Regions from separate parts of the Dysgonomonas sp. HDW5A genome, predicted to be linked through region 3. Evidence: riboswitches for the same ligand, from Rfam matches in the RefSeq annotation. Region 3 holds a riboswitch; each other region holds the start of a gene.
What was found. Region 3 has a riboswitch for cobalamin ahead of G7050_RS11365 (precorrin-2 C(20)-methyltransferase). Riboswitches for the same ligand answer to the same signal wherever they lie in the genome.
Positions count from the first base shown of each region.

Region 1: linked by a shared signal. The riboswitch ahead of G7050_RS17045 (TonB-dependent siderophore receptor) and the one ahead of G7050_RS11365 (precorrin-2 C(20)-methyltransferase) in region 3 are both predicted to bind cobalamin.
Region 2: linked by a shared signal. The riboswitch ahead of G7050_RS09685 (cysteine-rich CWC family protein) and the one ahead of G7050_RS11365 (precorrin-2 C(20)-methyltransferase) in region 3 are both predicted to bind cobalamin.
Region 4: linked by a shared signal. The riboswitch ahead of G7050_RS03725 (acyl-CoA carboxylase subunit beta) and the one ahead of G7050_RS11365 (precorrin-2 C(20)-methyltransferase) in region 3 are both predicted to bind cobalamin.

Region 1 is NZ_CP049857.1:4,118,380-4,126,147, reverse strand. It holds gene G7050_RS17065 (OmpP1/FadL family transporter) at 1-1,034, shown strand, start outside; gene G7050_RS17060 (hypothetical protein) at 1,369-2,787, shown strand; gene G7050_RS17055 (LysM peptidoglycan-binding domain-containing protein) at 2,822-4,249, shown strand; gene G7050_RS17050 (MBOAT family protein) at 4,255-5,751, shown strand; cobalamin riboswitch at 5,884-6,041, shown strand; gene G7050_RS17045 (TonB-dependent siderophore receptor) at 6,172-7,768, shown strand, end outside.
Region 2 is NZ_CP049857.1:2,318,413-2,326,180, reverse strand. It holds gene G7050_RS09695 (tetratricopeptide repeat protein) at 1-218, shown strand, start outside; gene G7050_RS09690 (hypothetical protein) at 335-2,104, shown strand; cobalamin riboswitch at 2,456-2,718, shown strand; gene G7050_RS09685 (cysteine-rich CWC family protein) at 2,790-2,993, shown strand; gene G7050_RS09680 (phosphoenolpyruvate carboxykinase) at 3,154-4,890, shown strand; gene ppc (phosphoenolpyruvate carboxylase) at 5,008-7,644, shown strand; gene G7050_RS09670 (response regulator transcription factor) at 7,756-7,768, opposite strand, start outside.
Region 3 is NZ_CP049857.1:2,733,672-2,741,439, reverse strand. It holds gene G7050_RS11380 (hypothetical protein) at 1-368, opposite strand, end outside; gene G7050_RS11375 (hypothetical protein) at 583-945, opposite strand; gene G7050_RS11370 (esterase) at 1,777-2,946, opposite strand; cobalamin riboswitch at 3,097-3,306, shown strand; gene G7050_RS11365 (precorrin-2 C(20)-methyltransferase) at 3,428-4,129, shown strand; gene G7050_RS11360 (ABC transporter substrate-binding protein) at 4,131-5,282, shown strand; gene cobT (nicotinate-nucleotide--dimethylbenzimidazole phosphoribosyltransferase) at 5,318-6,355, shown strand; gene G7050_RS11350 (ankyrin repeat domain-containing protein) at 6,572-7,768, shown strand, end outside.
Region 4 is NZ_CP049857.1:890,898-898,665, forward strand. It holds gene G7050_RS03700 (DUF4924 family protein) at 1-118, shown strand, start outside; gene rfbD (dTDP-4-dehydrorhamnose reductase) at 165-1,118, shown strand; gene G7050_RS03710 (MarC family protein) at 1,216-1,806, shown strand; gene G7050_RS03715 (acetyl-CoA carboxylase biotin carboxyl carrier protein subunit) at 1,893-2,435, opposite strand; gene G7050_RS03720 (acetyl/propionyl/methylcrotonyl-CoA carboxylase subunit alpha) at 2,442-3,944, opposite strand; gene G7050_RS03725 (acyl-CoA carboxylase subunit beta) at 3,962-5,506, opposite strand; cobalamin riboswitch at 5,755-5,963, opposite strand; gene G7050_RS03730 (hypothetical protein) at 6,009-6,866, opposite strand; gene eno (phosphopyruvate hydratase) at 7,357-7,768, shown strand, end outside.

The DNA.
Region 1 (7,768 bases), 1.4 Mb from region 3:
GTGGTGGAAAAGCTACTTTCAATGATGGACTACCTTCGTTTGAAGCTTTAGCTGGTAGTAGTGCTGCTTTGGTTCAACAAACTCAAGCGGTTACAAAACTTACAGCTAATAGATATCAGGTAGATCAATATATGAGAGGCTCTAATATGATTATTGGAGGTCAATTGGGTGGAACATATAAAATCAATGATATGTTTTCTGCTTATGCAGGTTTCAGACTGAATATTGTAAGAAACTCATATGAAGGATATTTGAGAGGATTAAAATTAAATTTGACTCCGGTTGGTTCTGAGTTTTCTCAGAATATGGTGTATGCAGATCAACTTTTAAATCAAATTGCTGCTGGTGCTGCAGCCGATCCGGTAAAGCAACAACAGATACTTTTGATGGCAAAGGCTTCTAGTGATGAGGGAGCAATGCTTGATAGTAAGCAAAGCGGTTGGGGAGTTGCTCCTATATTAGGATTTAACTTCAATCACGATAAACTGAACATTGGTGTTAAGTATGAGTTTAAGACTTCTTTGGATGTTGAAAATAATACAAAGAGAGACGATACAGGTATGTTCTCTGATGGTGTTAATACTGCACATGATATTCCTGCTTTGTTAACTATAGGTGCTTCTTATAAATTTACGGATAAGCTGTTAGCTAGTGTTGGTTATCATTGCTTTTTTGATTCACATGCTAAAATGGATAGCGATAAGCAAAAGGATGCAGGTTCAACCAATGAGTATCTGGCAGGTTTGGAATACCAAATAGATAAAATGTTTTTGGTTAGTGCCGGAGGACAGATTACAAGATATGGCGTTGGCGATATTTTCCAAAAAGATTTAAGTTTCTCATGTAATTCATATTCTATTGGTCTTGGGGGTGCTGTAAATGTTTCTCCTTCAGTACGAATCAATGTTGGATATTTCTGGACAACTTATTCAGACTATACAAAAAATTCACCGGTACCGCCGGCAGTTATATCCAAAGATATATTCTCCCGAACAAATAAAGTATTTGGTGCAGGAGTTGATTTTTCATTCTAAGGTTGCAGAACTGACTTTTATTACTTTCAGAAGTATACTGGTTAAGGTTGTAGCTACAGATGTTAAGCATAGAAATAAACTTTACCTTCCTAATATACAAATGACGAAAATTGTATTATAAAAAACTGCCGAGAGGCAGTTTTTTTGTTAAATACTATATCTGAAATTTGAATAAAGTAACTAGCTTTGCATCGCATTTTTAAACACACGGTATAATTGACGTATTGGACTCTTAATTTGTTGTTAATGAATTAAGTACTTTCAACTATTTATTATCAGATTATTTCAATGTTTATCAAAGTAATAAATAGGTCTGTGACCTTTATATATGGGTATGGAGCAAAAAACTAATAATTATTTTTTTAAGTCGTTTTTGACAATTGTTATTGCTATAGGCATATTTTGGGGACTTAAGCAGGTTTTGCCGGGCAGACTATTTCCCGAAAGTACTGCTGCAATTTCGGGGATAGTTATTGATAGCTTGGCATTGGATGCTATGTCTAACGATTCGTTATCGATATCAGAGGGTGATTCTTTAGTAAGTGACACGTTAATTAACAGAGTTAAGATAGAGACTTCGGATAATAGTGAAGGCATTGGTAACTTAGTGAATTTTTACGAAAAACTATATGATCTCGAAACTTCAGGAAAAGGCAAAGTTCGCATAGCTTACTTTGGCGATTCGATGAATGACGGCGATTTGATTGTTCAGGATATTCGCAGTGCATATCAAAATCAATATGGAGGTAAAGGAGTCGGATTTGTAGGAATAACTTCTCTTTCTGCATCAGCCAGATATTCTGTAACCCATCAATTTTCCAAAAATTGGGAGACCCAGTCTTTTCTGAATGTAAAGAAGCCTAAGCGAGCATTTGGCGTTGACGGACAGGTTTCGTTTGTACCACGTGGAAGTCAGACCTGGTTAAAATATACAGCGAATGACGTAGCTAATGCAACGCTATTATATAATCCAACCTTGTTTTATGGTAGCTCTTCAAATCATAATGCTTCAGTAAATATTTCTTTTAGTAAAGATTCTACGGTACGCTACGAATTGATTACTTCCAAGCTTTTGAATACCTTGAAATTATCACCTTCAACTAAAACATTAAAGGCTACTTTCGAAAAAGCTGATTCTATTCCTTTCTATGGTATCAACTTTGATGATGGATCAGGTGTGCATGTCGATAATTTCTCATTGCGTGGCAACTCTGGTTTACCCCTTTCTTTGTTTAATAAAGACTTGATGAATGCACTTGATAGGGTCTTAAACTATGATCTTATAGTCTTGCAATATGGCACAAACGTATTAGGATATGGCACTACAGATTATAGTTGGTATGAATCTAAAATGTCGGGAGTTGTAAATCATTTGCAACAATGTTTTCCTAATGCAAGTATCCTGATTATCTCGACAGGTGACAGGGCTGTAAAAACAAACATGGAGATGCAGACCGATAAGGCGGTAGAGCCATTAGTTAAGCATCAGAAATTATATGCAGAGGGTACTCATTCCGGCTTTATAAATTTATATACCTTAATGGGTGGTTATGGTTCGATGGTAAAATGGGTACAAGAAAATCCGTCTTTAGCTAATAAAGATTATACTCACTTTAATCAAAAAGGAGCAAAAAAAATCGGAGGTCTTATCTATGGTGAATTAGATAAAGGCTATTTTGAATATAAAAAATTAAGAGAGTCGGGGCGAATCTCGGCTCGACCTAAAAATTCCACACAATCGGATGATTTATAAAAAAGCAATACTCTTCTTATTTATTTTTTGTACAGTGTCTTCAAGCATATTTTCCAAAGATGCAAAAGACGGTGTAAATAGTGATTTTAAGAATGTGAAATTGCTGGCTCCTGTATTTGAGAAATTATATCAGTTAGAGAAGAATAAGATAAGTAAAGTGAATATTGTTCATATAGGTGATTCGCATGTGCAGGCCGATATGTTTACCAATGTAATACGTCAGATTTTGCAAGCTAAATTTGGAAATGGAGGATATGGTTTTACTTTTCCTTATAGCTTAGCTAAAACCAACGGTACCAGCTATATTAAATATACCTCCAACACGATTTGGGAAAGTCGTCGTAATATTTATCCGGTGACGGATGTATGTGTCGGTTTAAGTGGAATAGGACTTTATACAAGTAGTCCCGATTTTGAAGTTAATATAGATGCAAACCCTTTGTATACCTTCAATAAGGTAAAGTTGCTTTACCCGACTAAGAATTCTTCATTTAAGATTAGTTTACCTGACACCGATTACCAAAGTGTAACAGCTAACGTGAGTGAGGTTACTTCACCTCCATCAACAGCCAAGAAGGATAATGATAAAATCGAAAACGAGAAGCCGAATTATATAATTCATAAGGTTGAGAGCAAAGAGACATTATACAGAATTTCACAGTTTTACAATGTTCCCATCGAAAAAGTAAAAGACTTAAATAATTTATCTTCGAATACGATAAGGGTAGGGATGGATTTGAAAATCCCATCAAAGGAAAAACCGGAGACAAAAATTGTTGCTATTCCTAAAGAGGTGAAAGAAGAACCGAAGAAAGAGATTTTGTTGAATACTATTCTTTCAAAAGAGAAAATATACGAATCGGAATTTATATTGCCGGTTTCATCTAATCAGTTAACTATTCTTCCAGGAAAAAAGGAATCTGAATATAATTTGAGCGGTATAATATTGGAAAATGATAAACCCGGAATTATTTATCATAGCATAGGTGTAAATGGAACAAAGGTTTCAGATTACAATAAATACCCTATGTTTTTTGATCAATTTCCTGCATTATCAACCGATTTACTTGTTATTTCACTTGGAACGAATGAGGCTTTTAATAAATGGACAACTCCTTACTATATTTCACAGATACAAATGTTTATAGATAAGGTAAGAAAAAATAATCCTAAGATGGTGATCTTATTAATGACACCCCCTCCTTCGTTATTCAAGAGAAGAACACCTAATACTTTTGTAGAGGGGTACGGAGAGGCGTTAAAGCAATTAAAGGATTGTGTTATATGGGATCTGTTGACTAAATTGGGAGGAGCTAAGGCTCCGCTCGAAAAAGAATTTGAGCCATTGATGGCGAAAGATAAAGTGCATTATACCAGAGAGGGATACGAAAAGCAGGGACAGCTTTTTGCTGCTCACTTCTTGGCTGCTTATGATAATTATGTAAAAAGTAGGACAAATTGAAAACTGTGTTAACTTATTTAGAATCTTATTTTTCTCTTTCGAGCGATCAAATACGATCGTGGTTTGAGTATGACCCAAGCAATCCGCTTTTATTTAGCACCAGTTTGTTTCTTGGATTTTTTCTGATCTTTTATTTGGTATATATCTTAACAAAGAAGTATGCACATTTTCGAACCGTGTATGTCTTTTTGTTTTCTATATTCTTTTATTATAAAGCAGGTGGAGTATATTTTATACTGTTGATATTATCAGCCCTGATTAATTATATTTTGTCAGAGGTGATGGACCTGTCTCCGAAGAAAAGTATCCGAAAATCAATTCTCACAATAACGGTCGTTCTCAACTTGCTGGTGTTGGCGTATTACAAGTATACCAACTTCTTTATCGATAATTTGAATGATTTATTTCACGGGAACTTTCAGTTACAGCATATTATTCTTCCTGTAGGGATATCTTTCTTTACCTTTCAGGCAATAAGTTATTCAATTGATTTGTATAGAAGGGAATTAAAGCCGGCAAAGAATGTGTTGGACTTTGCTTTCTATCTCTCTTTCTTCCCTCAGTTGGTCGCAGGCCCTATTGTTAGGGCAAAAGAGTTTTTACCTCAAATGTATCAAGAGATAAGCTTATCGAAAAAAGAGGCCGGGTTAGCTTTATTTCTGATAATCACAGGACTCATTAAAAAATCAGTAATCTCCGATTATATTTCATTGAATTTTGTCGATCGTATTTTTGATAGTCCCCTGAGTTATACCCCATTTGAAACCTTAATGGCTGCTTATGGATATACTCTGCAAATATATTGCGATTTTTCGGGTTACTCGGATATGGCTATTGGTATAGCATTATTAATGGGATTCAAGCTTCCCGAAAATTTCCGAACACCTTATAAATCGCTTTCTGTGACAGAATTCTGGCGTCGGTGGCATATTACACTATCAAGGTGGTTGAGAGATTATTTATATATTCCATTAGGCGGGAACCGCAAAGGGAAATTCCGCACTTATATTAATCTTTTTCTGACAATGCTTATTGGAGGACTTTGGCATGGTGCTGCTTGGAAATATATTGCTTGGGGTGCATTACATGGTGGAGCTTTAGCTGTAGAACGTCTGTTTAGGCAGTTTGTAAAGCTTCCTGAAAAAAATATTCTGGTCAATTTATTTTGTGGATTACTAACATTTCACTTCGTTGCTTTTTGTTGGATTTTCTTTAGGGCAGCAGATTTCGGTGTCGCAAGAACCGTTATCGAAAATATTACGAGGCTTGAATATAATCCCGAAGCATGGTTAACTGTAATTCAAGCATACAGGAATGTGTTCATCCTGATTTTTGCAGGTTTTATATTACACTTTACACCTAAACGCTTAAGTGATATGGTCGAAATGTGCTTTCTGAAACTTCCATACATCGGAAGAGCTATTATCGTAGGAGGAGTATTTTGGTTGGTGTATGCAACTGCTTCAAGCAGTACACAACCCTTTATCTATTTCCAATTTTAAGATCGTATACTCTTTGTTAATCAGGTAAGTATGTTAAAAAAGTGACTGATAATACAAGTACACAAGGTTGTCAACTTATAGAAAAAATAAATATTTAACATTCTTGTGTGTCGAGATTAATCTTTATAACATATCTTTGCAACGTTGTTTTGTTCCTGTAATTAGTATTAATAACAGGATTCAATAAGGGCAATCAGGTGAAAAACCTGAACAGACTCGCTACTGTAAGCATTTTATTTAGCAATAAAAAAATGTAAGTCAGAAAACCTGCAAGACGACAGATACTAAACAGCTTTCGAGAAATAGAGCTGAAGATCAAAAACTGTCGATTCATTCTTCTTTAGAATATTTCCATCGTAATTTCTTCATCATATTTTATCCGGAAGCTAAATCTATTATTGGTTTATTTGCTTTCTGTATATGAATTACTCTTATTTTCTGGTTGTTTTTTCTGTCTTTCAGCTTTTTTTCTTAGGAATAAATGCTCAGAGTAAAGATTCTGTACAAACACATCAGATTGATGAAGTAGTTGTAACTGCACAGATTAAACCATCAGCTTCTCTTTCGACCAACCTAATCCAAACCTTATCGGAATCAGATATAGACAAGACCGGAGTACTATCTGTTTCGGACGCTGTGCGTCGTTTCTCGGGAGTTGTCGTAAAAGATTTTGGAGGTATTGGAGGTATGAAAACAGTGGCTATCAGAGGTATTGGTTCTGAGCATACTGCAGTTTTATATGATGGAATCATTGTAAGCAATGCACAATCAGGACAAGTTGATATCGGAAGATTTTCATTGGATAATATTGCGATGCTATCATTGACAGTGGGGCAATCCGATGATATTTTCAGGACAGCCAAGGCTTCGGCTTCTGTTGGAGTATTAAGTATTACTACCAGAGAACCCTCTTTTACGGATAAAAGATATTCATTCCACACACAATTGGTTGCCGGATCATGGGGGCAATTTAATCCTTATTTATACTATGCATATAAATTGAATAAGAAATTTTCTTTTTCTCTCGATGGCAGTTGGCAAAGGGCAGATGGCAAGTATAGCTATGAAAGAAAAAATGTAGATGAAGTAATAAGGGAAAAAAGACAAAATACCGATGTCGATATTAAACGTACTGAGCTGAATATATTTGGCGAGTTAACCAAATCACAAAAACTGTCTGTAAAAGCATATTATTTTGATTCGGAAAGAGGATTGCCGGGAGCCATTATATTGTATTACAATAATAGTAATCAGCGTTTGTGGGATCGAAACTTCTTCACTCAGGCAAAATATATCAACTACATTAATGATAAGTTTAATTGGCAGATACAAGGTAAGTACGGACATGCGTATACACGTTATATCGATAAGGACGCAAAATATCCCGATGGTATATTAGAGGATATATATAAACAAGACGAATTATATCTTACAAGTACATTACTATATAATCTGGATAAAACAATCTCTTTTTCTTTTGCTCAAGATTATAGTTATAATACATTGACTGCTAATTTCTCGGGTTTTGCGGAACCTAACAGATCGACTTCGCTAACTTCTTTATCTGCAAAGTATGATGATAGGAATCTTACGGTTATTGCTAATTTATTAGGAACTTATATGAGCGAGAGTGTGGTTGTGGGGAGTAAGCCTGACAATAGAAAGAGATTGTCTCCTTCGCTCAGTTTATCTTACCGACCATTTAACTCTACAGGTCTTAGAGTGAGAGCTTCTTATAAAGATATATTTAGAGTTCCTTCGTTTAATGACCTTTATTACCATCGAATGGGTAATACGAGTCTGCGTCCCGAAAAAACACAGCAATATAATTTAGGATTAACCTGGTCAAATTCATTCTCAGAATTCTTCAATTATTTCAGTATAGCAGCAGATGTTTATCGTAACAATGTAAAAGATAAGATAGTGATTTATCCAGCTATGTTTGAATCGAAGGTCGTTAATCTAGGAAAAGTGAAAATTACAGGACTTGATCTTAATGTAAATACTCATTTTGAGA
Region 2 (7,768 bases), 420 kb from region 3:
ATAAGGCAGAACAACAAGTCCTTGCATTGATGAAGCAAGGTACACCTCATGCCTATTGGATGGCTCAATCGATAATCGTATTATCAGATACCTATTTGGCAAAAGGCGATAAGTTTCAGGCAAAACAATACCTTGAAAGTTTAAAAGCGAACTATACAGGTAATGAAACTGATATTCAATCGATGATAAATGACCGTTTAACTCAATTAAATAAATAAGGTCATAAACCTTTGCAATTAAGCCCCACCCGACCACACTCTAAGCAGGAAAGGGTTAGGAGAGGTCTAAAATACAGTAATAAACAGGTCTGAGGCCTTACTTAAATTAAAAGATAATGAATACATTATATAAAACTTTATTTATTAGCACATTGGGATTAAGCGTTGCATCCATAAACATATCAGCCCAAACTGCCGCTAAAGATACAACGCTTAACCGTCAGGTTTCTCTCGAAAGAGAATATACACCAACCATTCAGGATGCATCAAAAGTCAATACGCTTCCGGCTCTCCACGAACCGCAAAAGAAGCAGTACGATATAAAGTTCGAGAACAGCATCCCAAATATGAATATTGCCTCTTATCCGATTGGAAATCCAGGATCAGGCGATATCAGAACAAAAATAGACTACAGTAAACATCGTGGCTATTTCTTGTTTGGAGCAGGTATGTATTCCAACTTAGATGGTGCGGCCGGATACAGAATAGTGGATTCAAAAAATGACCGGTTAGATATTTTTGCAACCCACAATTCTACTGATGGTAAAATAAAATACCTAAATCCAAATTCTCTTCTTGACCAAGCCAAAGCTAAAAACATGGAGAATCTGATAAAAGCAAAATACAGCCACGACTTTGAATCATTAACATGGCATGTGAACGGATCATTCTTTAATAACACCTTTAACTATTATGGCAATCCCTACATATTCAGTGCGGCGGATCAAGATCCTTCTCTTTATGAAGGTTTTATGAAGAACAATCAGAATATTAATGTTATTGAAGCTGAAACAGGAATAACATCCAAAGAACAAAACGATGCATTGTATTATTCTGCAAATGTAAAATACAATAACTTCTCTACTAAATATGGCCCCAATGTAAATTATGACGGTATTTCGGGAAGTATATTCGACGCCTTGGTTAACATTGCAGCTCCCCTGCAAACAGATCATAAAGCCGGTGTAGAAGGAGGTATATTTTTCCAAACATTTAGCAATACAGACTTTCTTCCTTTGTTAGATAAGGATCCGTTTCATAATCTGACTATTTTTAAAGCTAAGCCATATTATAGTATAGAAGGTGGAAATTTTCAATTGTCTTTAGGTGCTAACATAAATTGGGCATCTGACATTGAGAACAAATTTGTAGTTGCTCCGGCAATCAAAACATCTTGGAACTTCGATGAAAAAAGTTTATTGTATTTCAATGTAGATGGAGGCATAAATGACAATAATGTTGTAGAAATGAACCGTGTGAATCGATATATCAACCCCGCATCACGTGTATTTATTTCTCAAACATTATACGACGCACAAATTGGTGTAAGATCGGGAGTTATAAGTGGTTTTGAGTTTGACATCTTCGGCGGTTATAAATATACGAAAGACGAACACCTGTTTGTTCCAAACGAATCACCATCATGGGGTAACGTATCTGAAATGATGTATGCAAATTTAGGTGCCGGACATTTTGGCGGGGCATTAAAAACAAAATTGATCCCATATACCGATCTTTCTTTAAAAGCTCTGACTCACTTTTACAGTGTCAGCAAATATACTTTAACCGATACAGCCCCTGACAAAAAAGAAGCATGGGGACTGCCCAGCTTCACTCTTGATTTTAATGCTGATTTTTCATTTATCGAGAATCTCACGTTCTCAGTTAATTACATATTCGAAGGAGGACGTAAGACATATGTAAACAATGCTTCAACCAATATGAACAATATCAATGAGCTAAATATCAAAGGAAGCTATAACATATTAGACTGGCTATCATTCTATGTGAAAGCAAACAACGTTATGAGCCAAAAATATGAAAGATATTACGGCTATACCAATCAAGGAATTAATGCCCTTGGAGGAATAAGCTTAAAATTCTAAACTAAAGATTCTTATACAATAGAACAGCCCTTTTCTTATATTCGAGAGAGGGCTGTTTTATTATATATAGTTAAATAGCAAATCTGAGAAAAAAAAGAGATTTTGGTTATAGCCTGCTTGATGCTTTATGGCTTAATTTGCATTAAAATAGAATATATTAAACAGATATATAACAAACAATCAATTACTAACTCGAAATCTAAAGCTGTGCCCGGAAAACACATTCCATAATATCTCAATTTATATAGGACTCTCCTTCTCCTATAGGCACATTCTTGGAACAAAAGATCTTTCCTTCATTTAGGAAAGATTTTTTTGTTTCTTTAGCTAACATCAATCAGACATTTTATTATCTTTACAACTGTTTTTGGTGTTATTCTATCACAATGCTCGATGGAATAATGAAAAGGGAATCCGGTGAAAATCCGGAACAGACCCGCTGCTGTAAGCTTCATTAAGAGTTTCTAGACAATACTCAAACCACTGTCGCAAACAGTGAACAGAAAGCAGTAAACAACAAATTTGTTGATAACTGATAACTGCCAGCTGAAGGATGGGAAGGGTGTTTAGAAATGAAGTAAGTCAGAAGACCTGCCGAAAATAGTACAGGCAAACAACTTTCGGGAAATAAAGTTAATGCAACACATCATTCAAATAAACCATTTGACCTTTAAAAATATAAAGAATGGATAAAACATGTCCTAGTTGCTCTTCTACATTCACCTGTCGAGTGGATCAGATAGAATTGTGTAACTGCACAAAATTAAATCTGGAGAAAGGAGTCAGAGAATACATCAAGACCACATACGGAAATTGTCTTTGCTTTGATTGCCTGAAGAAAATAAACGACAAATTTTCACTTTTATCCGTAAGTAAAACAATTGAATAAGGATGCTAAATTTGAAAACAGAAATTAGTCATTTATCAATTCTTTTAATACAAGTAAAATGATTAAATTTGGAAATAGATTTTGTATAAGATGAAATATACCCTCAGTGTTATCAAAAAAGATTCTAATAACTAAAATTATAAACAAAACCGAATAAACAATGCTAAACGAATTTACAATCAGTCGAGGAAAAGCGATGATTAATTTCTCGCTGAAATATTGTGACAACCGTCAGAAACTTTTGAATAGTTATGGTTTTAAAAAAGTAATCGACTCATTTATTCAGGTATTGAAGAAAGATAACGTCATTATATATGACTATTATATTAAATACTTCAATAATAAAGATGATGAATTTGCTCAATCACTTGTTCAAGTATTCAAGTTTCTAACAGTTTGTGACGAAAACGAGATAGTAAAAGTAGACAATAGATATTCGGTTTGCTTCGCAGATAAAGATCTTTTCATTGAACTTATCGAACTATTATATTCATACTGGAGACGTTTAGACCGCATCTCTATTGTACGCAACTCGAGCCTTGGCGAAGGTTTGCAAGATGTTAGGTTTACTCAGGCAAATTCTCAATTCAACGACCTTATCCTTGCAACCTATCGCCGCATCGAAGAAACGGTTATGGGATTCCAACACAGAGTATATCGTCAACTGATTGCAGGGGCTAATGCCGGTCTTATCCTGAATGACGAAGTATCATGGAATTGTCCTATTGAATATAAAGGACTATCGGCAGTGCCATTTATTAGTACTGTGATATTTCAACCACCATTGATTACTTATACTAAGCGAAATACACGTGACGGAATTTTTCAGGAACACTCTTCGAATCCCGTTGCAAATATATCTTTGAATGACGATGAATGGTTTGTATTCCCTGCCTGGGTTGGCAATATGCTTACATTTGTTTATTTCCACAAAGACTTTATCGATCACGGTTTAGGCTTGTCTAATCTTTTCGAATTAGCAACACCAAGCAGTTATATCGGTAAGAAACCCGATATGATCTATGTATTTGGTTATGCCGACGGTCATGAAGAAAAACGTACTTTCTACTACAAAGACAAACAGAATGACATCCTTATCGGATATGCAAACTATTGCGATGATATCGACTACTTCGGTTATATGAAAAAAATGCTCCTTACACTTCACAATGTGAAGCAAATGGAGAATGGTCGTTTACCAATACACGGTGCGATGGTAAACATTGCATTGAAGAACGGAAAAGAATCAAATATCATCATCATGGGTGATAGTGGTGCCGGAAAATCTGAAAGCCTAGAGGCATTCCGCAACCTGAATGAAAAATATATCAGACACATGCGTATCATTTTCGATGACATGGGTTATTTGAATATCGAAGCCGATGGCTCGGTAAAAGGATATGGTACTGAGATCGGAGCATTTGTCCGTGTGGATGACCTTGATCCTTCATACGCTTATCAACAATTAGACCGTGGAATATATACAAATCCGGATAAAGTAAATGCCCGTGTAACTATTCCGGTTTCAACTTATGAAGTTATTTCGAAAGGATACAAAGTAGATTATATGCTTTATGCCAATAATTATACTGAGACCGATCAGAAAATTAAATTTTTCGATAATCTGGATAAAGCTATCGAGGTTTTTGAAGACGGAGCAAGAAAAGCGAAAGGAACTACAACTGAGGTTGGTTTAGTAAAATCTTATTTTGCAAACCCATTCGGACCTGTTCAGGAAAGAGAAGTTGCGGAGAAATTAGTTCGCCAATACTTCACAAAGATGAATGAGAACCAAGTTAAGATCGGTGAAATACATACATCTCTTGCTATTGACGGTCAAACTAAAGAAGGTCCACGTTTAGCTGCAGAAGAATTATTCAGTCTGATAAATGAATAAAGGTCACATACCTTTTCATTACTTCTGTTAGAATAAAACAATATCTCCTTTATAATTGAGTTTATACCTTTTATAAAGGAGATATATTGAATATAAACTAATATAAAAACAAAAACTATGAGTCAATCAAATTCTTTGATGAACGACAACATAGCAATGCTCGGAAAACTACTTGGTGAAACCATCAAGGGAGCATTGGGTGAAGGCACCTATGAACGCGTCGAAACAATTCGCCAATTATCAAAAGCTTCTCATAACGGAGATACAAAGGCACATGATAAGTTGGTAGAAACTCTTCAGAATCTGCCCGACAAAGATTTTTTACCGGTTGCGCAAGCATTTAATCAGTTTCTGAATCTGACTAATACTGCGGAACAATACGACACTATTTCTCAGCATGCAATGGGAAAAGATAATCCGGTGAACTTCGCCCGTATCTACAATACATTACAAGGCAAAGGAGTAAATGATGAAGACATAAAAAAAGCGATCAATGAAATATCCATTGACCTGGTTTTGACTGCTCACCCGACAGAGATAAATCGCCGATCTTTAATTAACAACCTTAATGAAGTAAGCGAGTGCCTTCAGCAATTAGATCACGATGATATCGTAAGCTATAAACAAGAACATATAATGAGTCGTTTGAAACAACTTATTATTCAATACTGGTTTACTGCTGAGATACGCAAAGACAGGCCAACACCCAACGAAGAGGCTAAATGGGGTTACGATGTTATCGAAAGTAGCCTTTGGGAAGCTGTACCCTCTTTTCTGAAAGAATTAAATAAACAAATGGAAGCCTCTATAGGATACACAATCCCGGTAGAAGCTCGCCCAATACATTTCACCTCTTGGATGGGTGGTGACCGCGATGGTAACCCCAATGTTACTGCTGTAGTTACTAAAGATGTACTTCTACAAAGCCGCAAACGTGCAGCAACTCTTTTCTTAAAAGATATAGAAGTATTGGTTAAAGAACTATCTATGTTTAATTGTACTGCTGAATTCAGAGTATATTTGGGCGATGCCGAAGTACAGGAACCATATAGAGCTTTAATGAAAAAGCTTCGTTCGAAACTCAAAAAGACCATTATATATCTGGATGAGAAAATCGAAGGAAAACACGTAACAATAAATGATGACATCATTTATTACAACGAGCAATTGTGGGAACCTCTAATCAAATGCTACGATTCTCTTATTGCTTGCGGTATGGAAAGTATTGCAGGCGATAAATTATTGGATACCCTACGTCGTGTAAAATGTTTTGGAGTTACCCTTGTTAAGATTGATATACGTCAGGAAAGTACCAGACATACAGAAGCATTATCGGAATTAACCCTTTATCTGGGGTTAGGCGATTATGCTGCATGGTCTGAAGCAGAGAAGCAAGCCTTCCTTATAAAAGAATTATCCTCTAAAAGACCATTGATTCCTCAACAGTGGGAACCTAGTCCCGAAACAAAAGAGGTGCTGGACACTTGTAAAGTTATTGCAGAAACTCCACAAGGTGTAATTCCCGTGTATGTTATCTCAATGGCTCGCACCCCTTCTGATGTTCTGGCAGTTCACCTGTTATTAAAAGACACAGGATGTCCTTATATGCTACCTGTAGCTCCATTATTTGAAACTCTTAATGACCTCAACAATGCTTCTGATGTTATGCAACAATTGCTGAATATCGGTTGGTATAGAGGCATCATCGGCAACAAACAAATGGTTATGATTGGATATTCAGATTCGGCTAAAGATGCAGGTGCATTGGCAGCAGGATGGGCACAATACAGTGCACAGGAAGCACTACTCAAAACATGTAATGATGCAGGAGTTTTACTTACCTTGTTTCATGGTAGAGGCGGAACAATCGGTAGAGGCGGAGGTCCTGCTAAAATAGCATTATTCTCTCAGCCTCCGGGATCTTTAAAAGGTGGACTTCGTGTTACCGAACAAGGAGAAATGATTCGTTTCAAATTAGGATTACCCGATCTGGCAATTTCAACATTGTCTCTTTATATAGATGCCATTTTGGAAGCAAACTTATTGCCTCCTCCTGCACCTCAAGAGGAATGGAGAAAAACGATGGACGAGTTGTCGGATATTTCATGCAAAATATACCAAGACCTTGTTAGAAAAAATGATGATTTCATCCCTTATTTCTATCAGGCAACGCCCGAAGCAGAGTTGGCAAAATTACCTTTAGGTTCACGTCCTGCAAAACGTAAGTCAACAGGAGGTGTGGAAAGCCTACGTGCCATTCCCTGGATTTTCGGTTGGTCACAAAACAGACTTATGCTTCCGGCATGGTTGGGAGCGGGGCAAGCTTTACAGCAAGTTATTGATAATGGCAAAATGAATATACTGGAAACCATGTATCAGGACTGGCCTTTCTTTAATACTCGCATTAGTATGCTCGAGATGGTTTACGCAAAAGCAGACAGCCGTATTGCAGCTTATTATGACCAACGATTAGTTGATAAAAATATTCAGTATTTGGGAGCGGAACTACGCGACCAGCTGGCAAAAGACACTGCTACCATATTAAATATTGCTCATGATAATTCATTGATGGAAAACTTACCTCTTATTGCTAGTAATATTGCTATGAGAAATATTTACACAGTTCCATTGAACCTTCTTCAAGTTGAATTACTTCAACGCGTAAGGAGTAACGAGGTACATCCTCAAGAATTAGAGCAAGCATTAATGGTTACTATTTCGGGAATTGCTGCCGGAATGAGAAATACCGGATGACCTGATTATCCAATTCAATTAAATAACAAAGGGGAACATAACTTATTATGTTCCCCTTTATTTATACAATGCCCCGTCCTAAAATAAGCTGGCACATAATATATATAATACTTATCTTTCCATA
Region 3 (7,768 bases):
GATTTGGTTCTTTCTTTATCGATCTTTTCATCAATTTTATGAACCTTCTTCATAGTCTTTTCATCGTCTTTAGGCTTATCGGAGCCATCGGTAGGCATCATTAGTTCATGCTTCTGACCTTCTAGTTTCATTACAGCTTTCCGTTCATCGGTTAGTGTTTTCACTAACTTTTCACGTTGTTTCTCCGTCAGACCTTCAATCTCAGGAAATTTGGTAATGCCAATCTGATTACTATCACCTCCTCGTTGCGAAGATTCTCCTCTGGGAGGACGTCCGCCACCTCCGGGTCTTCCACCGCCCATCGGGGGTTGTGCCGATAGATTCAAACAAACAGCAATAGTTGCTATAGCTAAAAGTATTTTTTTCATAATCAGTATATTTTTATTATTTACTGATTCAAATATAGAGGGGAAGGGAAAGTTGGACAATCAAAATCGACAGAGAGGATAATTCTATCGACAAAAAGAAAATCACACTGAAAATGTCCGCATTTTCAGTGTGATCTATATAATTAAAAATATTTTGTAACTAATAAAAAGCAGGTTGGTTTATTGGTTCAAAATCAGATAGTAAATTGTATTATTAGTTTATTGAGGTATGAGCATTATTCTGTTCATCATAGGTTACTGAAGTTCTTTTTCCTTGCTGAATCTGAACTGCTGCAGTTCCGTAATTGTAATACGAAGATTTGAGTTGTATCAGATAATTTCCAACATTTAGCGATTGACTAGTATGTTTCTTATAAGTGTTCAACGGAATGTCAAAAAGTGATACTTGCGTGTTCTGCATCGAATAAATAAGCACATGTAAATCATCCGAGGTATTGACAAAAGTCAGATAAAGTTCTCCATCTAAAGTAATGTCATCATCATTCGAACAACCGGTGAATGCCAGAAAAGGGATTAATAAGAAAAGAATAAAGCTCATTGTTTTCAGTGATCTCATACTTGTATTGTTTAAGTGTTTAAATAATTTAACAAGCAATTTAGCCATAATTATTTATAGATACAATAGTCTGATTTAGTAATTAGAGAGAAAGGAAAATATTTTATTTTTACTTCATCAAATAGATAGACACAGTTACCTTTAAATAACCAGATTAAGCAAAAAATAAAGATAATATGGTTGATCAAGCAGAACCACAGTCGAAAATTATCCAGCAGTAGAATGGTAAGTTTCTTTCTGGGATTGTATAAACGAAAAAGCCCTTGTCATCACGACATGGGCTTCCTACAAACACACTAACTAACACTAACCTAAAAAGGATTTATATCACTTCTTAGTTGAAAATATTTTTTCTTTTTATATAATTCTGATTTATGACCACAAAGTTATATAAATTTTGATTTATCTGGTACTAAGTTATCTTAAATTATTGTTTAATATCAAAAACTTCGACAAATATCTCTTTTCAATCGACGATTTGGTATAATCTTAAGACATAATTCACTTGATAAAAGAACTCTTTTAGAAACAACCAACTTCTGGATTTGACCACAAAGCTAGAATTCTACATTCATATAGCAACAAAGTTATAAAAATGATCAACAAATAGGTGATGTTTCGTATTTTTTAACACAAATATATAAAACATTAAATATAAGATCTCTTTATTACTTTAATTTAAACACTACTTATCATTAAACGCAAAAGAGTTCAAATTGTTGAGTGAATATTCAACTTTTAAGTTTTATAAAGCTTACTTTTAAAAAAAACACCACCAAAAATCGAATAAAAAAAACTAACAATCAACAACATACACACATACATCTATATTTAAAATAACATGGGTGCAAATTCAGATAAGTAAAGCCTCCAGTTTGCCCAAGTGTGCCCACCTTCGCTTTCTCTGTATTGGTATATAAATTTCATTTCATCAAGTTTCGATCTGTAATCAACTACATTCTGAAACAGAAAGTCTGTTTTACCAATAGCTATCCAGTAAAGACGATATCCATTAGCTTGCTGAGCCAATAACTTTGCCTCCAAATCTGTGTACATAGGTGAAGCTGCATTGGCCGGTGGCAGAATAGCCGGGGAGAACAATCCCACGTAATCAAAGGTATTTGGATAATTTGCTGAAATGTACAAGGAGTGGAATCCTCCCATAGAAAGGCCTGCAATAGCCCTGTTTTGCTTATCAGACTTCGTTCTGTAATTATTTTCAACAAATTTGATAACGTCTCCAAAATTAGCTTCCATATCTCCACTAAATATATCGGGAGTTCGCATATCGGGTTTGTAAAAACCTTTGTCAGACTCTCCCGGTGCGGCAGTATTGCTTGTATGCCCATTAGTCATCACAACAATCATAGGCTTAGCTTTTCCTTGGGCGATAAGGTTATCCAATATCTGCGAAGCACGTCCGAGTGCCATCCAGGCTTCTTCGTCGCCTCCCATACCATGCAGAAGATAAAACACGGGATATTTATCTGTACTGCTCTCATATCCCGGAGGAGTGTATATAGTGATACGACGGGGGCTATCGAGCTTTGGAGAATCGTACCAACGACGGGCAACAGTTCCGTGAGGTACATTCTGCACTTTATACAAGTCTCCCAGACCTCCTTCGATCAGAAATATATTCATTACAGTAGCTACATCACGAACCTGATATACATTATTGGGATCGATAACTTTTAGTCCATCCACAATAAATGTATAACTGTACAGGTCAGATGGCAGTACTTGAGTAGTGAAACTCCACAAGCCATTTTCGTCTTTCTGCAGATCCTGCAATTTGGGTGTCCATCCCTCACTGGGCATCCAATCACCTTGCAATTTTACCGATTTAGCATTGGGAGCCATCAGTCTGAATGTTACTGTATTGTCTTTATTTATCTGAGGCGAAACAATTTCTGCTTTTGGAGAGAAATCGAGATTCTGTTGAGCCAGCAACCCTGCACTTATCAGGCAAATAGTAAGTATAAAAAATATCCGTTTCATGCTATTTTAAATTTAAGTTCATCATTTTCAAATGTAGTTTTTATTTTTCAGACAACGGATGTACTGCAAGGGTAAAATAGACGCAGGAAGAAAATATCTGTTCCGAGGATTATCACAGCCTGTTATTCGTGATTATTATTTGATCTTTATTATCTTTGCAGACGTTTTGGTGGCACAATTTCATATCTACGAAAAAGTGCTGAAAAGGAAATCAGGTGTAAATCCTGAACAGACCCGCTGCTGTAAGCTCCGCCAAGCAATCTTTGGATATTATTTGATCCACTGTTTCTAATAGAGAGATGGGAAGGACATCCGAAGATGGAGTAAGTCAGAAGACCTGCCAAAGGTATATATAGTTTAAAGCTCGTGGTTAAGGCTTAAGAACATTCATATTCAAAATATGCCTGGCATATGGCGACTTCATGTTTCGTATCCTCTTAATTCTGAGTATTGTTTAATAGTATAAAAGAATTGAGAAACGATGTCTCCAATTGTATTTGTATCGTTAGGACCGGGTGAAGCCGATTTGATAACCCTCAAAGGATTAAAAGCCCTGCAAACTGCCGATTGTATTTTTTATCCCGCAACCATTCTCAAAGAAGGTGCCGTATCTTCGAGAGCTTTGGATATTATGATGGAGCTGGATATCGACCCCAAAAAGACCATTCCTTTTCACGTTCCCATGAGTAAAGACCGCTCTCCGGCAATAGACGCTTATAATCGGGTATCTGAGGAAGCTGTACAGCAATATCTCCAGAATCTGAAAGTAGCCATTGTAGCCGAGGGCGATGCTGGTTTTTATTCGTCCATTCATTATATATTCGATACTCTGGTTAAACAAAACATTCGGGTAGAACATATTGCAGGTATTCCTGCATTTATTGCAAGCGGAGCTTTAGCAGGAATTCATATTGTAAAACAAGAAGAGGAACTGAATGTAATTCCGGGAATAATATCAGCAAGCAGCCTGATCGATAAAATAAATTCGGGCAAAGTTGTGGTTATTATGAAGGTTTCGCAATGTCAGGATGCGGTTAAGGAATGTATATCTGCGATTCCTACAGCAACATTTCATTACTTCGAAAATGTAGGTGTCAAAGAAAAGGAGTATTACACTTGCGATACTCAAGAAATAATTTCCCGCAAATTCCCCTATTTTTCTCTAATGATAATCCACCAATAAAATGAAAAGCTCAATAATTATTTGTCTGACTTTATTTATCGGCTTCGCTTTCAGCGGTTGCAAGAATAATCAGCAGAGTGAAAGTGCAACTACCTTATCTACGGCAAGCTCATCCGATTCGGTTCACATCGAAGTCAAATACGCACAAGGTTTCAGCGTTTCATATAACGATAACTACCGATTGGTGGATGTTCAAGACCCTCAACACGAAAGCGAGACTGTGTATCGCTATGCGTTAGTCAATCGGGGGCAAAGCCACGAGGGAATACCGAAAGATTACACTATTATAGAGGTTCCCGTTCAGAAGGTTGTTTGCATGACTACTCTTCAATTATCTAATTTTATAAAACTGGATGCTATTGATAAAGTCGTAGGAATGACCAGCACGCATTATTTATTCAACCAACAGATGAAAGACCGTATCAAAAACGGACAGGCCAGCCAGATAGGCATAGAGGGTAATTTTGACAATGAGGTGGTTATGGCACTCGATCCTGACATTATACTTGTATCTCCATTTAAACGTGGAGGGTATGAATCGATCAAGGATCTGAATATTCCTCTGGTGACTTTTCTGGGTTATAAGGAGACTTCTGCTCTTGGGCAAGCCGAATGGATTAAATTTACAGCCATGCTGCTGGGCTTTGAACAACAGGCGAACAGTCAATTCGCAGAGATAGAAAAGAAATATCAAGACCTGATGACTCTTGCTTCTAAAGCGGACAAAAAGCCTATTGTTTTGAGTGGCGAAATGCGTTCGGGCAATTGGTATGTAGTAGGTGGTAAAAGCTTTCTGGCTCAACAATTCCGTGATGCAGGAGCTGAATATTTTCTGAAAGACAATACCGAAACTGGAGGTATAAATATGGATTTCGAATCGGTATATTCTAAGGGAGCAGATGCCGATTTTTGGCGTATGCTCGTAAGTCACGACGGCGACTATTCGTACGAAGCAATGAAGCAAAGCGATGCTCGGTATGCAGACTTTAAAGCTTTTAAAGAGAAGAAAGTGGTATACTGCAATCTTCGTCAGAAACCATTCTACGAAAAAGCTCCTGTTGAACCCGAAGTTGTTCTGGCTGATTTGATAAAGGCTTTTCATCCTGAACTGTTGCCCGATCATAAGCCTGTATATTACGAAATATTGCACTAAATAACGATATCAAATAAATTAAACTCTAAATAAAGATGCTACAATTCAACATTGAAAAACCAAAGGACGAAGTTCGTTCTTATTTACAAGAAAAAATAGATAATCTGACCAAGCCAAAAGGCTCGTTGGGAGTATTGGAAGATTTAGCCATGCAAATTGGTTGGATTCAGCAAACATTAGAACCTAAATTAATTAATCCTCATCATATTGTATTTGCCGGAGATCATGGCATTGCAGCCGAAGGGGTAAGCCCGTCGCCACAGGAAGTAACCTTTCAGATGGTAGCCAATTTCTGGGCAGGAGGTGCGGGTATTAATTTTCTGGCTCGTCAACATAAAATCGAATTACAGATTGTAGATGCAGGGGTTAATTTCGATTTTAAACCCGAAGATCCGATTATCGATAAAAAGATCCGAAAAAGCACCCGGAACTATCTGAATGAGGCTGCTATGACTCACGAAGAAATGGACTTGGCAATACAACGTGGTGCAGATTGTGTACAGGCTTGTTTCGACAAAGGGTGTAACGTTATCGGTTTTGGAGAAATGGGTATTACCAATACTTCAGCATCAGCCTTATGGACAGCTTGTTTGACAGATATTCCATTGAAAGATTGCGTAGGTGCAGGTTGCGATCATACAGGAAATATAATGGAACATAAGTATAATGTTTTGAAACAGGCTAAAGAAAATTATAAGGGGGATAATTCGCCCGAAGATATTATCCGTTACTTTGGCGGTTACGAAATGGTGATGGCTGTAGGTGCTATGCTAAAGGCTGCCGAATTGAAAATGGTCATTCTGGTTGATGGTTTTATTATGACCAACTGCCTGCTTGCTGCATCTAAATTGAATGAAAATGTATTGTATTATGCTATTTTCGGACATCAGGGTGATGAGGCCGGACATAAACTGGTTCTTAAATACTTAAATGCAAAACCTATCCTGCATTTAGGTTATCGATTAGGAGAAGGAACGGGTGCTTTGTGTGCTTATCCCATTGTTGATTCGTCAGTAAGGATGATTAATGAGATGAATTCTTTCAAGAAAATTCAAGTGACGAAATATTTTTAAAGTATATATAACAGACACCAAAGCGAGATGTAAATTTAAACCTACATCTCGCTTTGTTTTTTAGAAAAGGTGTATATCTTTGAGAAAAATAAATTCACACACTAATTTAGGGTCTCAGACCAGATTATTACCGGAGGAGGTAAATTACAATAATAAGTTACAAGATTTAAAATGTAACATTACAGATTTTAGTTACCGACCTGTTTTCTAAATACTATGTCCGACAAGCATTTATACCGAAAATTCTACATCCTATTTTTATTCTGTCTTTTGTCGGTTAGTCTATCGGCGCAAAAAATAGCATCTACGGTCGAGGAAAAAGAATTATTAGAAGCTGTATCCGAGAATTTTCAAACCTTAGCAGAACGTTTATTAAATGAAGGAGGAAATGCCAATCTCACCGATGATTACGGACAAAGCCTACTCATGTTTGCCGCTCGCAATAACAACAAAGAACTGGCAAGCTTATTAATAGAGAAAGGAGCTAAAGTCAATTACCGCATCAAACATAAGTCAGAATACAATAGTGATAAAAATGCTTTAGCCATGCTGATGCTGCAAAATCTCACGGTTCTCGATTACGGCATAGCATCAAAGGATATTTCGATGGTCGATTTTTTGATTGAAGCAGGAGCAAAGCTCGATATTAAAAATAAAGACCTAGGTAGTACAGTAGCCACAGCCTCGCAACGGGGAAACACTAAAATGGTTAGGTACTTGTTAAGTAAAGGGGCTCAGGTATCAGACGAAACCGGCAGGAATTTAATTGTTTGGCATATTATTTTAAAGGCTGATCCTATTTATGGGATTACTAAAACAGATAAGAATACGGACTTCTCTTTAATCAAGATTTGGGATGATTACGGAATATCTCTCGACAATGAAAAATTACTATCATCACCATTAGTCCGCACTGAAAGACATCGAAAGAATATCGTGAATTATATGGCTGCATACCGAGAATGGATTGAGTCGGGAGCCAAAATATCACAAAAGTTAGAGAAAGAGTCCTATGCAAAGCCAATACCAAAGATAGTAAATGAAGATGAGCTGGATCAAGCTATATTCGAGGCAGCGAAGCGTCATAAAGAATACGAAGAAAGAATCCTAAAAGAAAAAGAAGAAGCCGAACAAAAGTATTATAAAGTATGGATAGTTGTATTTATATCATTAGGCGTTATCGCTACCTTAATAATACAACGCCATCGCTTACAGGCTCTTTGGGTTTCGGTCTCTACAATATTGAATACACCTCCTGCCCCTAATAACCGTCCGGTCTCGGTTATTATAAAGCCTCGTCAACCGTCACAAGATAAGCCTGCAGACAATAGAGTGCCTAAAAAACAAGAAAAAGAAAAGAAGACAAAAGCCGGGCAAATACCAATTACTGCAAAAGGATGGACTGTAGATGAT
Region 4 (7,768 bases), 1.8 Mb from region 3:
ATTGCAACAAAAGGAAATTTCAGGTGAAACACAGGCTGCAATATCTCAGATAAGTTCTTTGCTTAGGATGCTATCTAACAGATATCATTTAGACAAAGAAGGTAAGTTGGAGATATAAGTTATCTCTACCAAAAGATATCAAATAACAATAAAAACTAACGATAATGGCATTTTTCTCAGGAAATAAACAAGCTGATGATGAAGACAAATCAGCAAAAAATATATTCGTTTTTCAATTAGTTCCCAAGAACGTACTGGTAACAGGTGCTAACGGTCAATTAGGCAGTGAACTTAGACGTGTAACAGCCGATCATGAGGCTAATTTGAATTTTATCTTCACCGACGTCGCCGAATTAGACATCACCAACCTACAAGCTGTTGAACAATTTGTAAAAGATAATAATATCAAATACATTGTAAACTGTGCTGCATATACAGCTGTTGATAAAGCCGAAGATGATATTGAGCTATGTTATAAAATAAACAAAGAGGCTACACGTAATCTAGGAATAGCAGCAACCAACAATGAAGCTAAAGTAATTCATACTTCTACCGATTATGTATTTGACGGTACAGGAAACCGACCTTATCTGGAAACCGATCCGGTAAATCCTAAATCGGTATATGGAAAATCAAAACATGAAGGTGAAGCTGCTTTACTCGAAGTATGCCCCGATTCTATTGTTATCCGCACAGCATGGTTGTATTCTATTTATGGAAACAATTTCGTAAAAACGATGATTAAACTGGGTAAAGAAAGAGACGCTCTGAATGTCGTTGCCGATCAGACAGGCAGCCCTACCAATGCTGCTGATTTAGCTAAAGCAATAGTGAAAATATTAGACCATAGCGAATCATACAATCACTTCAAAGCGGGTATTTATCATTATACGAACGAAGGAGTTACCTCGTGGTATGATTTTACTGTAGCCATTCACAAATTAGCGGGCATCACAACTTGTAAAGTGAGCCCTATTACTACTGACCAATACCCAACGAGAGCAAGTCGTCCGAATTATAGTGTTTTAGATAAAAATAAGATAAAAGCGACTTTCGAATTAGAAATCCCTCAATGGGAAGATAGTTTGAAGGTTTGTGTAGACGAACTAAACAAGTAAAGTTATCTTCATAAATAAATGCAAAGGTTGTACTAGTAGTGCAGCCTTTTTTGTAATATTGTAGTATCAATTCTCACATTCAAATAGAACCATAATCATGGATATAAATTTCACCCAGATACTAAGCGTCTTTGTTGTATTATTTGCTCTGATTGATGTATTAGGATCAGTTCCTATTTTTCTCAATTTTCAACAAAAGGGCGAAGATGTTAATCCAAAACAAGCTGCTATCTATTCTTTTGTAATAATGACTGCATTCCTCTTTGTGGGCGAATTGATCTTACATTTATTTAATGTGGATGTGTCTTCATTTGCCATTGCCGGAGCATTGGTTATATTTATTATATCTGTTGAAATGATCTTCGGAATAGAAGTTTTTAGGAATGATGCCCCTGCTGGGTCTACCACTCTGGTTCCTATTGTATTTCCCCTAATTGCAGGTCCTGGAACATTTACCGCATTATTATCGATGCGGGCTGAATTTCATGTCAGTAATATTATTATCGGACTTCTACTGAATATGATAATCGTATTCTTGGTTCTGAAAAATCTAAAATTTGTCAAACGACTTTTAGGGGTTGGAGGTGTGTATGTGATGCGTAAGTTCTTCGGTATCATCCTGATGGGTATTGCAGTAAAACTATTTACTACTAATTTGCATATTCTGTTACAATCATTTTCTAATTGAATCTCATTTAAATCTCATTTAAACCAAAATAATAAAGCACGAATCAATGGTTCGTGCTTTTTCTTTCATATATGCCTACAGCTTTTTTAGCTATCTTTTTCCAATTCTATAAGTAGGTCGCTTTTGCTTGTAGTATCACCCACTTTCACTACTACTTTTTTGACAATGGCTTTAGTACTTGCCAAGATAGCATTCTGCATCTTCATTGCTTCCAAGATTACTAAAGTATCGCCGGCTTTTACTGTATCGCCTGTTTTCACCAGTACATCCAATATTTTACCGGGCATAGGTGCTTTAAGTAAAATTGTAGAAGACTCACTAGCCTGCGAACTCAATACTTTTCTTCGCTGCAATGAGAATGGAGTCTCTACCGAAAAACAATAGCTGATACCATTGATCAGAATCTCGTATTCGTTTTGCTTCTGAGCAACTATTTCTACGGGATAACTTACACCATTGACATTCATAAAAGTAAATCCATCGGAAGTTTCTTCCATGTATGCGTTTAGCTTCTTATCGCCAATCGTATATGTATTGTTTTCTCCAATCTTAAACCCATATTCTTTAGAATTATCTAAATCCAGAGCAACCAATTGTTTTTGAGTTGTATTTTGCTTGTTCATTATCATTCCGGATTACATATTATTAATTCTGTTTCTCAAAGACCACATATCCAATACTTGTTTTTCTTCTTTGATCGGCTCATTCTCTTTTCGATAATTCGAGATAGCTAATAAGGCAGCAAAGAGAGCTTCATCTTTTTCATGAAAAACAAGAGAATCCATATCCTTTTCAATAAATGAGGTATCAAAACTTCCTCCTTTGAAAACTTCATTATGAAGAACAGCTTTACAGAATGGAATTGTTGTTTTGATTCCCTTAATATGAAAATCATTCAACGCCTTCAATGTATTTTCGATAACTGTCGGACGGTCTTTAGCATGTACAATCAATTTAGCAACCATCGAATCGAAATAGGGAGTAATTTCAGAACCGGCTATAACTCCTTTATCCACTCTTATGCCTTCGCCTTCGGGAGTTCTTAATCCTTTAATGATTCCTGTACAGGGTGAAAATCCCGATTGCACATCCTCGGCATTGATACGACATTCGATAGCCCAACCATTTAGTTTCACATCACTTTGAGTAATAGGAAGTTTTTCGCCATTGGCTATCCGTATCTGCAATTCGATCAAATCAAGACCTGTTATCATTTCCGTAACAGGATGCTCTACCTGAACACGGGTATTCATTTCCATAAAAAAGAAATTACCTTGTTTATCAAGCAGAAACTCAACTGTCCCCAGACTGATATATCCTGCACCTTTCGCTAGAGAAACGGCAGCAGTAGCCATTTTTTCACGAAGTTCTTCGGATAGAGCAGGTGATGGAGCTTCCTCTAACAGTTTTTGATGTTTGCGTTGTACAGAACATTCACGTTCTCCGAGATGGATTACATTTCCGTGTGAGTCACCCACTATCTGAAATTCGATATGTTTGGGATTCTCCAAAAAACGCTCAATAAATACCGACGGATTATTAAATGCATTTTGGGCTTCAGATGAAGCTGAGAAATACATCTGCTTCATTTCCGATTTCTTATAAACCACACGCATACCACGTCCACCACCTCCGGCAGAAGCTTTTATGATAAGTGGAAAACCTATCTTTTCGGCAACATCCAATGCTTCTTCTAGTGTATCAACACTTCCATTGCTTCCACCCAACATAGGAACATTATTTTTTGCAGCTATTTCTTTGGCAATTACCTTATCACCCATATTTTGAATAATACGGGGCGAAGGCCCTATAAATACAATACCTTCTTCGGTACAACGAGTTGCAAACTGTGCATTTTCAGACAGATAACCATATCCCGGATGAATAGCATCGATATGATTTCTTTTGGCTAATAACACCAATGATTCTATATCCAGAAATTCGGGAATACCGCCATTATCTATATCGGGAAAATCGACAACTTTATCTACTGCCGACAAATAAAGAGCATTGGGCTCTTTAAGTGTACGAATACCCACCGCAGTAATCCCCATTATTTTGGCAGTCTTAGCTATGCGAATAGCTATCTCACCACGATTGGCTATTAATATTGATTTTATCTTATTCTTTTGTTTCATCTTGATTCTTATCCAAATTAAAGAGGCATATTGCCATGTTTGCGTTTTGGCTTATATTCGGTCTTTCTTTCGAGAGTCTTTAAAGATCTGATTATTTTATGGCGAGTCAGAGCCGGATCAATAACCTCATCTACAAATCCTTTTTCATCAGCAATATAAGGGTTGGTTACCTCTTCCCTGTATTTCTGAGTCAGTTCCTTTTTAAGCACCACCGGATTTTCCGATTCGCTCAACTCTTTTCTGTAAAGGATGGCAATTGCTCCATCGGGTCCCATTACTGCAATTTCGGCTGTAGGCCATGCAAAACTAAAATCGCCACCAATACCTTTGCTATTCATTACGATATATGCACCACCGTAAGCTTTACGCAAGATTACTGTAATCTTGGGAACTGTTGCATAAGTATATGCGTATAGTAATTTCGCTCCATGACGAATAATACCATCATGCTCCTGATCTGTTCCGGGTAAAAATCCGGGAACATCCTCCAGTGTTATAATAGGTATATTAAATGAATCACAAATATTGATAAAACGAGCCGCTTTTATGGACGAGTCAATATCCAATGTACCAGCCATTACTTTAGGCTGATTGGCTACAATACCTACCACCTGACCATCCAGACGGGCAAATGCTGTAAATATATTGGCTGCATGGTTTTCGGCAACTTCCAAAAATTCGCCTTTGTCGACAATCAGCTTTACAATATCTTTTACATCATAAGGTTTATCGGGATCATCGGGTACGATATTTCTCAAGCTCTCCTCTACCCTGCTGACAGGATCTTCCGATTGTATCAGTGGAGGATTCTCCATATTATTGGATGGCAGATAAGAAAGAAGTTTCTTTACTCCCAAGATCGTATTTTCATCGTCATTGTAAACAAAGTCAGCAACACCCGATTTAGTTCCGTGAACAGATGCACCTCCTAAATCTTCGGTAGATACTGTTTCGTTCAGAACTTCTTTTACCACATTAGGACCTGTTACAAACATATAGCTTGTGTCAGCCGTCATAAATATAAAATCGGTAAGAGCTGGAGAGTATACTGCACCTCCAGCAGCAGGTCCCATTATTACTGAAATCTGAGGGATTACCCCCGATGACATTACATTCCGTTTGAAAATATCAGCGTAACCATTCAAGCTGCTTACCCCCTCTTGAATACGGGCACCACCCGAATCAATAAGCCCGACAACAGGTGCTCCGGTTTTTAGAGCCATATCCTGTATTTTTACAATTTTAGCGGCATGCGAAATACCCAATGAGCCTCCCAATACACTAAAGTCTTGTGAATAGGCATAGACCAATCTTCCGTTTACAGATCCGTATCCGGTAACGACTCCATCACCTAAAGCTTCAACCGATTTACCAAACGAACCGCCTCCTACTGGAGGTGTATAAGCATCTGTTTCTTCGAATGTTCCTTCATCGAACAATAACAGAATACGTTCGCGGGCCGTTAACTTTCCTCGCTGATGTTGTCTTTTATAGTATGCTTCACCATACTGTTTATTTAATAGCTTTTCGCGAGCTACAAATTGTTCGTAAATTTTTCTCATTTTATTACTATAAAGATCCAAGACCTATTTAATATTTTTACCTACTAATATCTTTACTATTAAATCAATACTATATAATCTGCTTAACTTTACTCTGTTTTATCCAAAATTAGCGGTACAAGTTATAAAAAAGAAAAATTATAATTCTCTCCTACCCCATAAAATGACAATATGTAAAAATAATGACAGAATATTTACCAATCGTAAACATCTATAGTTAAGATTCTTTGCTTTGTTTCCCGAAAGCATCCGAATTCATTTATTTTGGCAGGTCTTCTGACTTACTTCATCCTGAACATCCTTCCCGTTTCATATTAAGAAACAGTGGTATAGAGTATTGTTCGAGAACTGTTGGCGAAGCTTACAGCAGCGGGTCTGTTCCCGATTTTCACAGGATTCCCTTTTCATTATTCTTTCAGCAATGTGACCGAATAACACCAAAACGATGCTACAAATATAAGTCATTTATTTTATCTATATCTCCTGCTAAGTTCTTTCTGCTTCAGCAGCCAACACTTTCATGCAAACCTACGACTTTGACTAATTGATCTTTGTCGGCAAATGACGAAAGATAAACCGTTGGTCTATAAAGATTATAATTATATGTCGTATTTAAGACCAAATCTGGAAAGCCATCATTATCAATATCACCTATAAATAATACCCTAAATATAGCATCTTCAAAGGTAGGGGTAGATGCTATCAATTGATTTATTTCTTTTCCGTCCTTATTCCCCTTGATATATAGTTTATAATTACTTACAATCATTTCATCTTTATTATACTCAGCAGGTTTTAAATCACCTGTTGAATATAGTGTATACGATGAGCCATTATATGTAAATGTCATTTTCTCATTCGGTTCAATAAAATCTTTGTCTAATGGTATTGTCTTTATCTCGTGAGATGACAAACGAGGCGAACTACTTATCAAGACCAAAGAAGTATCAATATGAGAAGTCTTAACTTCCCACCCTGTCCACTCTGATGAGTTGTGTTCGTTTTCATCCAAAACAACATCAAAAGCTTTTTGAATGGTAAGTGTAGTAGGTGCAATATAATATTTTCCTCTATCCCGAAAAATACCAAACCAGCCTTTATGTATCATTACGGGAGAAGTTTCATCTCCATGAAAAATACCTGTCGATAATACAAACAAAGGTAAATCCTTGCTTTTAGGATAAAGCTCTTCATCTATCCACTCCATATTATTAAAAAGGGAATCCGAACCTGCAATGCTGTCTTTTACTGCCAGAGCATCTCCTGCCATCTGAAAATCACTTTCATTCTTCGTTTTTGACGTCTCTTTACAAGCTATTAACGAGACACATGCCAATACCAGTACTATTATTTTTTTCATTATGTTACCAAAATTATTTTAAGCAATAATCCGAATCAGTTATTGAATTATTTTATCTATTTATATAAGGATCATTGAATAGCTAGACAAAGAAAAAAAGAACTCGTAAAAAAATTGTCACTTTTGTTACTTTTGTAACCTTTTCAACTATTAATCACTAATAAACAACGAATTAACAAATATCAAAAAGTAACATTCAGTAGTCAACTTTGTCACCTTTATTGTTTACTTTTTGTAGCTAATGACACTTTTTCGTAACACTTTTCAGTTACTGATTGGCATTAATAGTAAATATATAATGCAACGTTATTTAAGTATAACACTTAGTTGCACTTATGCTTACCAGAGTATAACAAAAGGTCTAAATCCTTAAAAAGCATTTTAGACTACAAAAGTATTTCAATAAACGAAAAAAAGAAGTATTTTTGTTACGCAAACGTGAAAAGTAAAATTTAGGACATATTATTTATTCAAACTAAAATAAACAAACATGAGAATCGAACGTATTTTCGGACGTGAAATCTTGGACTCAAGAGGAAATCCAACAATCGAAGTTGACGTAACACTAGAGTGTGGTGCATTTGGACGTGCTGCTGTTCCTTCAGGAGCATCTACAGGAGAGCATGAAGCTCTTGAACTTCGTGATGGAGACAAAAAAAGATACTTAGGTAAAGGTGTACAAAAAGCTGTAGCGAACGTAAACACTGTTATCGCTCCTGCACTTATTGGAGACTGTGCTTTGGATCAAAGAGGTGTTGACCTTAAAATGATCGCTCTTGACGGAACTCCTACTAAATCTAAATTGGGTGCTAACGCTATTCTTGGTGTTTCTTTAGCTGTTGCTAAAGCTGCTGCCAATGCTCTAGATATTCCATTGTACCGTTATATTGGTGGTACTAATA